Desulfopila inferna: one gene and its partner. The protein of the gene in region 1 interacts with the protein of each later gene in a pairwise test. Links are inferred from orthologs where the notes say so. Each region holds a gene or a part of one and is shown on either strand. Other genes may lie near its edges.

Region 1 (8,506 bases):
TGGTTCATAAATATCCGGACAGAGCACTTTTTCTGGTGACTAATCGATGCGCCATGTATTGCCGATTCTGTACACGCAAAAGAAAAGTCGGAACTGAAAAAATGCGGATTACCGCCAAATCCCTTGAAGACTGTTATCTTTATTTGCGCGCTACGCCGCAGATCCGGGAAGTGCTTATCTCCGGAGGCGATCCTCTGCTCCTTGAAGATGATAAATTAGAAGATATACTCCGCAGGCTCAGGGAAATACCCTCTATCGAAGTGCTCCGTATCGGCACCAGGGTTCCCGGGACACTTCCGATGCGGATTACGAAGCAGCTTGTCGACATGCTGAAGCGGTATCACCCTCTCTACATCAATACCCACTTCAATCACCCCCTGGAGATAACCGCAGAGGCGAAAACCGCCTGCAATCTTCTGGCAGACGGCGGAATTCCGCTGGGCAACCACACAGTTCTTCTCAAAGGAATAAACGACAGCAGCGAGATTCTCCGCCGCCTGTTCCTTAATCTCCTTAAAATCCGCGTTAAGCCGTATTACCTTTTTCAGACGGATTTGACGTGTGGAACCAATCATTTCCGTACCCCAACGGCAAAAGGCATAGCTATAATGCGGGATCTTATTGGTCACATTTCAGGGATGGCCATACCCACCTTTGCCCTTGATGCTCCGGGAGGAAAAGGCAAAATACCACTGACTCCTGAATATATAATCAATCATGGCTCAGATCTCAGCTTTACCAACTATACCGGGGAGATCTGTCACTATCCTGAGCCCGTCGATACCTTTTAAAAAGCTAACTTTCAGGGTAGATCCCCAATTTTGAGCTCCTTGCTGAAATAGTTATTTAAAAAATTTATCCCTCTTGAACGAGAGTAAAAATTAGCTTACTCTTAGCGCGTATATTCATTCCCTATCCTGGAGAGCATCATGAAGCAAAAAGATATCCTCAAAGAGGTACTGAGATCCGAAGATCTGCCAACACTGCCGACGGTGGCATCAAAGCTGATTACCCTTACTTCCAAGGAGGATACCACTCTTTCTGATATTGCCGAACTGATATCAAAAGACATTTCCCTATCTGCCAAGATATTGAAGGTATCTAATTCGGCGTTCTACAGTTTTCCGCAACAGATCGGCTCCATCCATCAGGCCGTATCGATTCTCGGCACTAATGCGGTCAGGAGCCTTGTACTCTCTTTTTCCTTTCTTTCCATTAAATCGGGCAGTAATGCCTCCAAATTCAATTTTGAACAATTCTGGCAGCGCTCCCTGGCGCTCGCGGTTGCCTCAAAGCTTATTCTCGAAAAGGTGAAGGAAGCCGATACAGAAGAGATATTTATCTCCGGACTTTTACAGAATCTGGGAGAGCTCATCTTTGCCCGCACTTTCGCAGCAGAATATGATCGGGTGCTCCACGAAGTTGCCGACAAACAGCATGACACCATCCTTGCGGAAGAGAGTGTAATCGGGGCCAATCACTGCTTCGTCGGGTTCGAAGTCGCCAGGAAATGGGGTTTCCCGGAAACACTGCTTCTGCCCATTCTGCATCACCACTCTCCAGATAGATTTGAAGGTAAGAGCGCAAAACTCAAGCAGATGATCAATGCCGTCTATCTCTCCGATATCCTGATTAATATTCTCTATTCAGAAAAGCCTGAAGATTATCACAGGCAATTCCGCAAGGAAGCCAGGAAACTGCTTAAAATCTCCCCTGCCGATATCGAATCCATTCTTGATGATATCCACAATCAGGTGGAAAAGGCCGGCCACTATTTTGGCCTGAAGATCAAAAACACCCGTGCCATTCAGGATATTCTACAGGAAGCCAACATCCGTTTGAGCCTGCTTAACCTCGATTATGACCAAATGAACAAGCAGCTCATTCAAACAAAAATGACCCTCGAAAATTTAACCAAAGAACTTGAAGAAAAAAATCGTATACTGGATAATCTTGCCAATGTCGATGGATTGACCGGCGTCTTTAATCACAGGTACTTCCAAAATATCCTGGATCAGGAGATAAGCCGGGCCGAACGCAATGACAACTGTCTCTCCATTGTCTTCTCAGATATCGACCATTTTAAGAAATTTAACGATAATTACGGCCATCAGGCAGGTGACTTCGTTCTCAGAGAATTCTGCGGCGTCTTGAAAAACCATCTGCGAAAATATGATGTGCTGGCCCGTTATGGCGGTGAAGAATTCGTTATTATTCTCCCCGAAACGGAGGAAAGCGAGGCATTGACCGTTGCTGAAAAACTACGGCAGGCTATAGAAAAAAGTTCCTTCGATGATGGCGGAGAGCAATACGCGGTTACTGCAAGTTTTGGTGTAGCCGGTAGCAGGCCGGCAATTGAAGACAATTTCGACAAAAACCAACTGATCAGCAAAGCGGATAGTGCCCTCTACGCCGCCAAGGAAAGCGGTCGAAATACCTCATGTATCTATTCACCGAAGAAGAAGTGGTTTAAATTCTAGCCAGCTGAGATGGACTCTTTACAGTACCCCATTGAGGTGTATTAAAGCCTTGGCTATAGAGGCAGGCTCACAAATTCTAATAGATGGGCAGTTTTGCAGGGGTAAGGCACTATCCCAGCTGAGCTGGATAAGTGCATTGGGTGTAAGGGTTCGTCGCGAATTTTAATACGTTTTATGTTACGTGTTGGTTGTGGTGGTATTTCAATTGTAAGGCACTAAACTGTGTTTGTTCAGAAAAGAGAATGTTAATATGGCATCCATACACTACGACTATTGCTTTACCTTTCCTCGCGGTAAGAAAAAAAAATTTACCCTAGAAATCGACCACAATACGCTGCTGCTCATTCCCGGGACCGACATTTTTGCAGACTGGTCCAGACTTTCCAGCAACCAGTGCTCTTGCTGCCCTCTCTCGCTTGAAGAAAACCAGCACTGTCCCATAGCCGCCAATCTCTCGGAACTTGTAAGCGCATTCACCGATACCGCTTCCTATGAATCCTGTCACGTCTCCTGTACCACAGCTGAACGCGTTATCTCCAAGAATACCATCGTACAAGAGGGACTGAGCTCTATAATGGGAATTATTATGGCCACCAGCGGCTGCCCCATCATGGATATTTTAAAGCCGATGGCCCGGTTTCATCTGCCCTTTGCGACAGTCGACGAATCAATGTTCAGATCCATTTCAGTCTACCTGCTCCGCCAATATTTTATTCATCTGGATAGCGGCGCCAGTGATTTCCATCTCGAAAACGTCAAAGCCTACTACAGCAAAATAGAAGTCGTAAACAGCGGTATTCTGGAGAGGATACGAAAAGCCTCGAGAAAAGATGCAGACAGGAATGCCATCGTGATTCTCAATTGTCTGGCGCAGATTCTCTATCTTGAACTGGATGACAATCTTCAGTCTCTGCAGTATATCTTCAAAGATTCTCTACTATGATTTCCCGGATCACATCATGTTTTCAGGATCGACGTCAAGAGTGATATGAGTTTTACCGATAACCAGGTCTTTGCGGCGTGATCCGATATGACTGCCGATTTGATGAAATATGGAAGTCCGGGGTGATTTCAACAGAATCTGCCAGCGATACTTATCCTTGATTTTCTCAAGGGGCGAAGTGGCCGGACCTAAAACCTCAAGAGGAAGCTCCTCTCCTCGTGCCAATCCTCTGCAGGCCGCGGCTATTTTTTCCGAAGTTTTTCGCACCTCGTATTCATTTTTCCCCGAAATCCTATAACAGGCAAGCCTGACATATGGAGGAAAGACCGGGCGCTGCCGCAGAGTCGTTTCTCTTTTAAAAAACTCCTCATATTGATGTCTTCTGGCGAGTTCAATGGCATAATGATTGGGACGCATGGTTTGTATAATCACCCTGCCCTTCTTTTCACCTCTGCCGGATCTTCCCGTCACCTGAGAAAGAAGCTGATATGTCCTTTCAGCGGCTCTGAAATCAGGCATATTGAGGCCGCCGTCGGCCCAGGCCACGCCGACAAAGGTGACATGGGGAAAATGATGTCCCTTGGCGATCATCTGCGTCCCTATGAGTATATCAATTTCTCTGAGCCGCATTGCCTTAAGGATTAACAGGAATTTTTTCCTGTCGGAGGCGGTATCCGAGTCGAGCCGTTCAATACGTGCAGAGGGAAAGCGCAGCCGCAGTTCCTCTTCTATACGTTCGGTGCCGATCCCTACAGGAACGAGGGTGTCGGAATGACAGGTTGAGCAGATAAGCCTGCTCCCCACCGAATATCCGCAATAGTGACAAATCAGAGATTGTTTGCCCTTGTGATATGTAAGGGTGACATTACAATGGCGGCATTGCACGGCAGTTCCGCATTCCCGGCATATATACGAAGCTGAAAACCCTCGGCGGTTAATAAGAACCAGGCTTTGTTCCTGTTTCTCAAGGTTTTTTTCCAGCTCATCGATGAATCTCTGGTGAAATATACTTTTTTTATTCTTTTTTTGATCCTTGTTCACATCAATGACTTCAACCTGCGGCAGTTCACTCCCTCCAACTCTGCCGGGCATGGTCAGAAGCTGATACTTCTTGTTTTTGGCGTGAAAATAGCTGGTAACAGAAGGTGTTGCGGAGCCCAGAACAACCGTACAATTCTGCAGCTTGGCGCGGAGGACTGCCAGATCACGGCCATTATATTTTAAACCGTCATCCTGTTTGAATCCACCATCATGTTCTTCATCGACAATGATCAGCCCGGGGTTTTGCAAAGGAGCAAACACTGCCGATCTGGCCCCAATAACAATCCTGGCTTGACCGGATACAGCAAGAGACCACTGATCATACTTTTCGCCTTGAGACAAACCTGAATGGAGAAGAGCGATTCCTTCGCCGAAGCGGGACAGGAAGTGGGCTTCCAGCTGTGTTGCCAGGGCAATTTCAGGAACCAGAACAAGGACGTCTCTGCCAGTATCAAGGCAGGCTTGTGCTGATTGCAGATAAACTTCGGTCTTGCCGCTGCCGGTTACTCCATGAAGAAGGAAAGCTGCATAATCCTGTTCTTCAATACTGCTTCCTATTGCCTTGACGGCACTTTCCTGCTCCTTGGTCAAACGTTCAGGCCGAGGCAGATGTTCAGGAATTTCACCTAATGGATTTCGGTAGATTCGCTTTGAGGACTTTTTCAGGATACCATACTCACAAAGTGATTTCAGGGGGGCGCTTCCGCCTTTGTATGACCGTAGAATCTCTTTCTGCGGCACGGATTGAGAAGTGGCGCCGTGGTGCCTGGCATAATAGTAAAGAACCTTGATCTCCGAGAGCTTCAAGTCAAGCTGGCAGCCGCCGCGCAACTTTTCGCCAAATTCCCGAAGTTGCTCTGAGTTGATACCATCGAGCTGATCGGGAGGGACAATATCGAGAGTCGAGGAGTAGCAGATTTCCATCTTCTCCCGGGTTGTCCGCTCACTGACCTGATGCTCGATCTCGGCAATGCCCTCGTCCAGAAGCCGGGAGATATACTTTTTATACTGTGGATCAGCCAGGATGCTCCGGGTAACCGCAGGACTAAGAGATTTTTTTGCCGACAGCTCCTCAAACCAGGGGGGCTGGTCATTTAACTGCAGGAACTCCGTAAGACCGCTATCTTCCTTAAGCCTCAATACTTTGTTTGAGGAACGCTTCAGTCCGGCGGGCAAGGCGGTGGTAATAACTTCCCCCAGAGGAAACTGATAGTAGTCGGCAACCCAGCGAAAAAATGGGACCATATTGGCATGAAAAAGCGGGCCAGGGCTGACAATTTCCCGGATATATTTCAGAGAATACTCAACCTTCTCAACAACCATTCGTCCCAGAATATATCCGGAAACCGTTCTACGACCCAAAGGAACCAGCACCTGATACCCGATATATTCTGATCCAGCCCCTACTCCCTCTTCACGTTCCTCGCTCCGAAGAAGATAGGTCAACGTCGAAAAGAGAGGTGCTGCAACAGCCACCTCCAGATAAATCATAAATCCGCTAATGTCTCTTTTAGATACTCTTTAAAAGGTTCACCCAACTCGGTATGACGGAGACCATAGGCTATTATGGCCTTTAAATAGCCGAGTTTGTCACCCGCATCATACCTTGTGCCTTCAAATTCATAGGCGAACATCTCACGTTTTTTGGAAAGCGCAAGCAGGGCATCGGTGAGCTGGATTTCTCCGCCATGGCCCGGAGTGGTTCTGCTCAACAAATCAAATATTTCCGGCATCAGGATATATCTGCCGATAATGGCCATGTCGGAGTCAGTCGTTCCGGGGGCCGGTTTTTCCACGAGCCTGGTTACTTTGTAGGTGCGTTCACGGCCATTTTTTTCCCCCTCGACAATACCGTATTGATGGGTCTGCTCCGGGGCCACCCTCTGTACGGCTATGATGGACTCACCGACGTCATCAAAAAGATTGAGCATCTGCCTGGCGCAGGGCTGTTTGCTCAGGACCAGATCGTCACCCAGCAGGACCATAAATGGTTCATCACCGACGACATGCCTTGCCGTCCAGATAGCGTGTCCAAGTCCCAGTGGTTTTTTTTGCCGTACCGAAACGATATCGATCAGATTGGAGATCATGTTAAGCTCTTCACCGAGGACGACCTTCTTTTTTTCCCGAAGAACGGAATCAAGTTGAAAGTTATAATCAAAATGATTCTCGATGGCCGACTTTCCCTCACTGGTGACAAATATTATCTGTTCGATACCCGAAGCCACAACTTCCTCAACGATATATTGTATCGTCGGTCTATCAACAATAGTGAGCATTTCCTTAGGGATAGCCTTTGTTGCCGGCAAAAATCGTGTTCCTAAGCCTGCTACCGGAATAACCGCTTTTCTGACCTTCATAGAGGCTCCTTATTTTTCAATAACCAAATATGAATAAATGTGGTAAAAATCGAAATTCGACATATTATATTTACCACAAAAAGAGCTTTACCTCCAATATTTTTCATGAATTTCAATTACCCAGACACACTTCCGGTCAGCCGACAGCGTGAGCGGATCCTGGAAACGCTGCGCAACAATCAGGTCGTTATTATTGCCGGTGATACCGGGTCCGGAAAAACCACCCAGCTCCCTAAAATGTGCCTCGAACTGCAGCTCCACTCATCGGGCAGGATAGGTTGCACTCAACCGCGGAGAATCGCAGCCCTGACCGTTTCATCACGAGTGGCTGAAGAACTGGGAGAGTTTGGCCATACAGTGGGATACAAGATCCGTTTTCAGGACCGCACCAACAAGGGCACCAGAATCAAATTTATGACGGATGGTGTGCTGCTGGCCGAAACGCGGAAGAACAGACTTCTGCCCGATTATGACGTTCTGATTATCGATGAAGCTCATGAGAGAAGCCTGAATATCGATTTCCTCCTCGGCCATCTGAAGAATATTCTTCCCCAGCGCCCTGACCTGAAAATTATCGTTACCTCGGCTACCATAGATACGGAAGCCTTCTCCAAACATTTCAACAATGCCCCGATTGTCTCGATCCCTGGTAAAACCTATCCCGTTGAAGTGCGCTACTCTCCCCCTGATCCGGATGAGTACGGTGAACTTGAAAATTATATTGACTGTTGTGTCAGTGCCGTCCGGCAACTCTACACCATAGAACCGCCAGGGGACATGCTGGTTTTCCTCCCCACGGAGAGAGATATCCGCAACTGCTGCGATATTCTGAGGAAGAAAATACCTGATGCAGAGGTACTTCCTCTTTTCGGCAGACTTCATACAGGGGATCAGAAGAAGATCTTCCTGCCGAGCAAACGCACAAAAATCGTGGTTGCCACCAATGTTGCCGAAACATCCATCACCGTTCCCGGGATCCGCTATGTCGTGGATACGGGTCTGGCGCGAATGGCCTTTTATAATTTCCGCGCCAAAACCAACAGCCTGCCGATTCAAAAAATATCGCGAGCCGGCTGCGACCAGCGCAAGGGCCGCTGTGGCCGTGTAGCTCCCGGCGTGTGTGTACGTCTTTTTGAAGAGGAAGATTATCTGGGACGCGAAGAATACAGTATTCCGGAGATCAGACGATCAAATCTTGCAGAGGTCATTCTGCAGATGCTCTCCTATCAGCTCGGCGATCCATCCACCTTTCCGTTTATAGATCCTCCACTGGCTTCGGCTATTAATGACGGCTACAATCAACTGCTGGAACTCGGGGCCATATCCGGGGAGCGCAGGTTGACCGCAATCGGAAAAAAAATGGCCTCGATGCCTATCGATCCCAGTATTTCCCGTATCGTCATCGAGGCAAAAGAGAACAACTGCCTTAAAGAAATCATGGCCATTGCCACTGTTCTGGCAATTCAGGATCCCAGGGTGCGACCATCAGCTTTTGAAAAACAGGCCGATGAGTCCCATGAACAGTTTATCGATATGCAATCGGACTTCCTGACCTTTCTCAATATCTGGAACCTTTTTCATAAAGTAAAGACAAAAACCTCATGGTCCCGCCTGAAAAAATTCTGCAAAAGTCATTTTCTCTCGTTTCAGAGAATGCGCGAATGGATCGATCTTCATGACCA
Region 2 (5,653 bases), 140 kb from region 1 along the record:
CCGTGAGGCAGACCGTGCCCCTTAATCCGAAGTCTGGCATCGCATGGAGTTCCGGGTGGGACTTTTACATTAAATTTTTTCCCTTCCAGGGTGGTTACTTCCACCTGTGTGCCCAGGCAGGCCTCACTGAATTGTATCTGCACCGCCATAATAAGATCGTCGCCATCACGCGAAAATATTTCATGCGGCATCACATCTACTTTTAAAAAAAGATCTCCCGGTACACCGCCCGCCGGGGCAACGCCGCCTTTACCTTTTAAACGAAGCTTTTTGCCCGCTTCTATGCCGGCCGGGACTTTTACCGAAACATTTTGAATCTCGCCGTTTTTTCTCAGGGAAATATTTTTATTTGCTCCTTTCATGATATCATCAAGAGAAACGGAGAGTTGATACACCATATCCTGGCCTTTGGCCGGCTGTGCATACCCTCCGGAACTGCGGCCCTGCATATCTTCCGCCCCCATCTTGAAGAAGGAAGAAAAAGGATTGCTTTGTGATCCTCCTCTGCCGGTATGGAAGGTAGCTCGGCCGCTCCCTCCGTCAAAGCCGAACTGTCTTAATATGTCATTGAGATCAAAGTTTCTGAAAATATCTTCTTGAGAATATCGCTTATGGAAATCGGTTGAACCATATGTGTCATATTGCTTCTTTTTTTCAGGGTCCGACAAGACCGCATATGCTTCGCTTATCTCTTTGAACTTTGATTCGGCTTCTTTGTCACCGGGGTTCTTGTCAGGATGATACTTAAGAGCGAGCTTTCGATAGGCTTTTTTAATCTCGCTTGTACCGGCATTTTTGGATACACCTAATGTTTGATAATAGTCCATACCTTTTCAGATTCGTAACCATGTGGTGAAATTTTTGATGAGGAGAACAATCGCATACTTATCGTGCTAATCTTATGGTTGCACAATATGGTCTCTTGTCCCCATCGTCAACCCCCTCTTTTAAGGTCTGTAGCAGCTTCGCGGAAGATATCTTAAGCGTATTGATGATATCGAATAAAGCCCAATCACATGTATCGCTCATTCCCCGGCCAGATACTATCTGAGCCATCCCGGACCTACGTGGCAATTATTTAAAGGAGTCCATCTAATAAAAAAACCTCCCGCCACAATGCCGCAGCATATCGGAGATGAAGCAACCACATCTCGCCGGACTGCGGCATTGGAATACTCTATGTTTTTTCCATCGAAGCCCTAATCACACTGTTATGAACAACACCGGACATTAATAAAACCGGCAGCAAGCCTCAGCCGTGACTTTCTTTTTCAAGAACTGCTAAAAGGGTACGTCTTCACCTGTTCCGCCATAGCCTGGAGGGGGCTCCGGAAAAGAATCCTGGCTGGATCCATAGCTGCCGCCACCACCGGCCCCGCCGGATTCAACACCTCCTCGGGGAGAGAGCATTTTCATCTCTCTTGCAATAATTTCAGTTGTATACTTATCGTTGCCATTCTGGTCCTGCCATTTTCGGGTTTGAATTTTTCCCTCTATATAAACCTTTGAGCCTTTGTTCAGGTATTCGCCGCAGATCTCGGCGAGCTTGGCCCAAGCCACGATCCTATGCCATTCGGTTTTCTCTTGAGAGTTACCATCCCGGTCTTTAAATCTTTCGGTGGTTGCTATATTAAATGTAGCCACTTGTGTTCCCGACTGGGTATAACGGATTTCCGGATCAGCTCCTAAATTGCCTATCAGTATTGCTTTGTTTACCATTTCTTTCTCCTGTTGGATGGCTGCGGTTTCACCTTAGTGGTTTTATGCTTGGATTTTCCTGGTTAGAGACAAGCTCGTTAAGGCGCTTATGCCGAGGGGCTATAAGCCCCGTGTATATAGGTTTGTGCTGCTGGGAGTCTGCCAATAAATTGCTCCTTCGCGAACATAACCGGGAAGCTGTGAGAGATTCCCGGGCAACCTCTCAGAAAACAGCCGCAAGTATATTACAGTTTTTCTAAAGAACAAGTTTAATATTTTGCTATTGCCCTGAGAGCGGCTTCATCCAGCATGGCGGCGATTCCCCCTTTGCTGTCCGGGAGATGACCACAGACTTTATCCCATATTTCATCACTTTCCATACAGAAATAGACGCAGGTATCAACTCCTGCCTTTGCTCGCAGAAGAGTATATATATGCGTATACATTTCTTCGCGCAGAGTTCGAAAGTAACGTGATTTCCCATCGAGCCCCGGTATGAACTCCTGATGGAAAATTCGAGAGTGATGAAATCTCCTGGTGCTGATGATTTTCAGAGTAGGGAGAAAGCGCAGGGCACCGAGGGATATCCAGACGATGGCCTCCCTGGGAACCTTTTTGAAAAGTAGATCAATGGTTTCTGCATAACCCTCACGCCAGCCCTGGTGGTAGATTATCGGGTCGAAATGGAAACTGAGACCATAACCCCAGCGTGCTGCACGGGCGGCGGCATCGAGCCTTTCTGCGAGAGTAGCGGAACGTATCTCCTGGGTTTTCATGATCATTGGACTGTTGAGTGACCAGGAAAGAATGGTTTTGCCCTGATGGTTGCAGTTTTCCAGAGTAGCTATAGAGCCGCTCTTGGTTTTCAACTCGAGAATACCATTGGAATGGTGCCCGACAATCTCGATGAGTTTACTGCTTATGCCGGTAATTCTCTCAAGCGCCAGAGAGTCGGTGAACTCCCCTGTTCCGATGCGGAAAAAACGATCAGGCTTATTTTCAAGAGCCGAATTGACCTCGTCGAAGAGCTTATCGATATTAACGAAAGCGGTTATCCAGGGCTGGTTCAGATATGCCTGGAGGATACAGTAAACACAGTCTATGGGGCAATTCATGCCGATATTGAGAACATGATAGCCGCAGCAGCGATATTCGGAGGTTCCCGGGCAGGGTTTGAAGAAGTTTCCTTTATTTTCACAGAGAAAGAGGTGTTGTTTTCCTCTGTAAAGCTCTTCGGCAAACTCCCCGTTCAAGTTAGCAGGATTTTCGCCTGAAGGGACAATGGTTACGGGAAGATTCGCGCGGTGCAGCATTTCCTGAGTGTACTCAAGCGAGAGTATATCTTCGCTCACATGTATATGTTTGAGATAGATTGATGGATCTACCCAGCTTTTATTCTTCATGGTGTTGAAATCTCATATTTACCGGGCAGATCAAGATATTTCCGTCCTTCTTCCCAGCGTTGATGCTTGATGCAGCCGTTGCCGTAAACAGTGCACTTTTTTCGCAGTTCGTCGACGGCACGCTGATATTGGTCAACTCTCAGACTGCATTGTGTTAAAAGTTTTTCCAGGGCATAAATACGATATTTATCCATACCCACCCTATATATGTATGAGAGCTGATCGGGTCGCCCTCCTTCTTTGACGGTTAACGGTTCTGGAACAAGAAGAAAATGATGCCTGCTGCTGACTCGCAACCAGAAATCATAATCCTCACAACAGGGCAGGTTCGCATCAAATCCTCCAAACTCTTCATATATAGCTTTTTTCATAACCACCGTGGACATACCGACTGCGCAGAGCAGCAGGCAATGATCAAAAATGTAGCCGTGCCGGGGGCTATGAATTTTTCTCTGGTTGAGATGTTGTCCTCTGCGCAGCCACTTCTCTTGTGTATGGCTGATGGAAAACTCCGGATTGCGACGCAGCAATCCCATCTGCTTGAATAGCTTGTCTCCGGCCCAGTGATCATCGGAATCAAGAAAGGCGATGAAAGAATGACTGGATAATTCCACACCCTTGTTGCGCGCTGCTGAGGGTCCATCATTGTCGGAAAAATAATATCTTATGTCATGATCCTGTGGTAATACATTAGCTTTCAATACCTCAACTACTTCCTTTGTGTTGTCATCCGAGCCATCATCAATAATGAGGATCTCACCAACAAAATCCCTCTGCCGCAAGACAGATTCAACGGCTCGCCTGAGAGCGGTAGCCCTGTTGTATGTAGGTATTATGACGGATACCGGCTCCATAAAGCGTCTCAACTATTTCCTTGATTTTTGGATTACAACTGGCTTTTTTCCTGATGAATACTGTATAGTACCCTGTTCGCCATATACTAACAGAATGAGTGTAATCATTCATTACACTATTTCATATATTTTAAGATAATGAGCACTGAAATTCTCATAAATTCGAGGAGATATGAGGTAAGAATTGCCATCGTTGAAAAAGGCACTCTTAGCGAATTTCATCTCCAGAGGCCAACTGAAAAAGGGCTCATCGGCAATATCTACAAGGGAAAGGTCGTCCGTGTTCTACCCGGCATGCAGGCAGCGTTCGTCAATATAGGTCTGGAGCGAACCGGATTTCTTTATGTCGATGATGTCTACCTTTCCCAGAATGAACTGGACAGCAGGATGCTCATCGGAGAGCATGATCCTGAAGAAAAGGTTTATTCCTCAATCATTCCCGAGAGTGATCTGCGCCGCACCCAGGGCATGAATATAGAAGATCTTCTCAATGAAGGACAGGATATTCTGGTGCAGGTCAGCAAAGATCCCATCGGCTCCAAGGGTGCACGATTAACCTGCCATATAACCCTCCCCGGCAGAAATCTTGTTTTCATTCCTCTCACTGAGCATATCGGTATTTCCAGAAAAATCGAAGACGAAGAGGTTCGCCGTAAACTCAAGGAACAGATAGAGAGGCTCCGCCCGGAAGGGACGGGATTCATTGTTCGTACAGTTGCCGAAAACGCCTCAGACGAGGAGCTTGAAGCGGATATGGAATTTCTACTCCTGCTCTGGGATGAAATTCAGGATATTGCCATCGCCTCCGAAGTCCCTTCTCTGGTCTATGAAGATTTGGATATCACACTTCGTTCGGTACGCGATCTTTTTACCCATGAAGTTGACAATCTGATAATTGATGACAGCGAAACCTACAAAAGGCTCAGGGATTTTGTAAAAACATTTGCTCCGCAACTCACTGATAAGATATCTCTTTATCAAGATGATACGCCGCTTTTCGAAGCACACGGCATCGATGCCGAGATAAACAGGGCAACAGAGAAAAAGGTATGGTTGCGTTCCGGGGGATACATTATTATAGAGAGTACCGAGGCTCTTTCCGTGATCGATGTCAATACCGGACGTTTCGTGGGCAAGAACAATCTCAACGAGACCATCTTCAAAACCAATATGGAGGCAGCGAAAGAGATTGCTTATCAATTGCGTCTGCGCAATATTGGAGGTATCATAATCATCGATTTTATCGACATGGACAACGAGGAGCATCGCGAGGAGCTTTTTGCCCATTTCAAGGAGGCCGTCAAAAAAGACAAGAGCAGAATTAACATTCTCAAGCTTTCCGAGTTCGGCCTTGTGCAGATGACGCGCAAACGCAGCTCCGAGAATCTGACGCAGATGATGTGTGAGCCCTGTCATTATTGCGCTGGAGAGGGAATCCTCAAGTCAAGAAGAACAATCTGCTATGAATTATTCCGCAAGATATCCAGAAATGCCGACAGAACCGGTGGATTCTCCATAACCCTTCGTGTCCATCCCCGTATAGCGGATATGCTCAACAAGGAAGAAAAAAACACTCTTTCACAACTAGAAAAAGATACCCATAAAAAGCTGGTGGTTGTTCCTGTAAAGGATTTGCATATCGAGAAATATGACATCATCTGGCATCAATAAAACTCTATTTCACAGGTTTCATGCGAC

The links. Proteins that work in one complex are often made in the same cells at the same time.
Region 2: the proteins of priA (region 1) and JWG88_RS01305 interact in binary tests that used the Escherichia coli proteins (3 or more experiments, as listed by UniProt). The link is inferred for Desulfopila inferna from one-to-one orthologs.

The regions. Positions count from the first base shown.
Region 1 is NZ_JAFFQE010000001.1:180,942-189,447, reverse strand. The notes cover bases 3,195-6,355. They hold priA (replication restart helicase PriA), read right to left. Parts: upstream 5,956-6,355; coding sequence 3,433-5,955; downstream 3,195-3,432. Other genes in these bases: galU (UTP--glucose-1-phosphate uridylyltransferase GalU), read right to left, coding at 5,952-6,355; JWG88_RS00735 (DUF6901 family protein), read left to right, coding at 3,195-3,423. In the rest of the region: JWG88_RS00745 (KamA family radical SAM protein), read left to right, coding at 1-791; JWG88_RS00740 (sensor domain-containing diguanylate cyclase), read left to right, coding at 930-2,480; more of JWG88_RS00735, read left to right, coding at 2,731-3,194; more of galU, read right to left, coding at 6,356-6,824; ATP-dependent RNA helicase HrpA, read left to right, coding at 6,930-8,506.
Region 2 is NZ_JAFFQE010000001.1:322,120-327,772, forward strand. The notes cover bases 1-2,981. They hold JWG88_RS01305 (single-stranded DNA-binding protein), read right to left. Parts: upstream 1,720-2,981; coding sequence 1,282-1,719; downstream 1-1,281. Other genes in these bases: JWG88_RS01300 (DnaJ C-terminal domain-containing protein), read right to left, coding at 1-827; JWG88_RS01310 (SPL family radical SAM protein), read right to left, coding at 1,968-2,981. Also shown: more of JWG88_RS01310, read right to left, coding at 2,982-3,101; JWG88_RS01315 (glycosyltransferase family 2 protein), read right to left, coding at 3,098-3,955; JWG88_RS01320 (Rne/Rng family ribonuclease), read left to right, coding at 4,094-5,626; JWG88_RS01325 (M23 family metallopeptidase), read left to right, coding at 5,647-5,653. UniProt on the Escherichia coli protein: Plays an important role in DNA replication, recombination and repair. Binds to ssDNA and to an array of partner proteins to recruit them to their sites of action during DNA metabolism. Acts as a sliding platform that migrates on DNA via reptation.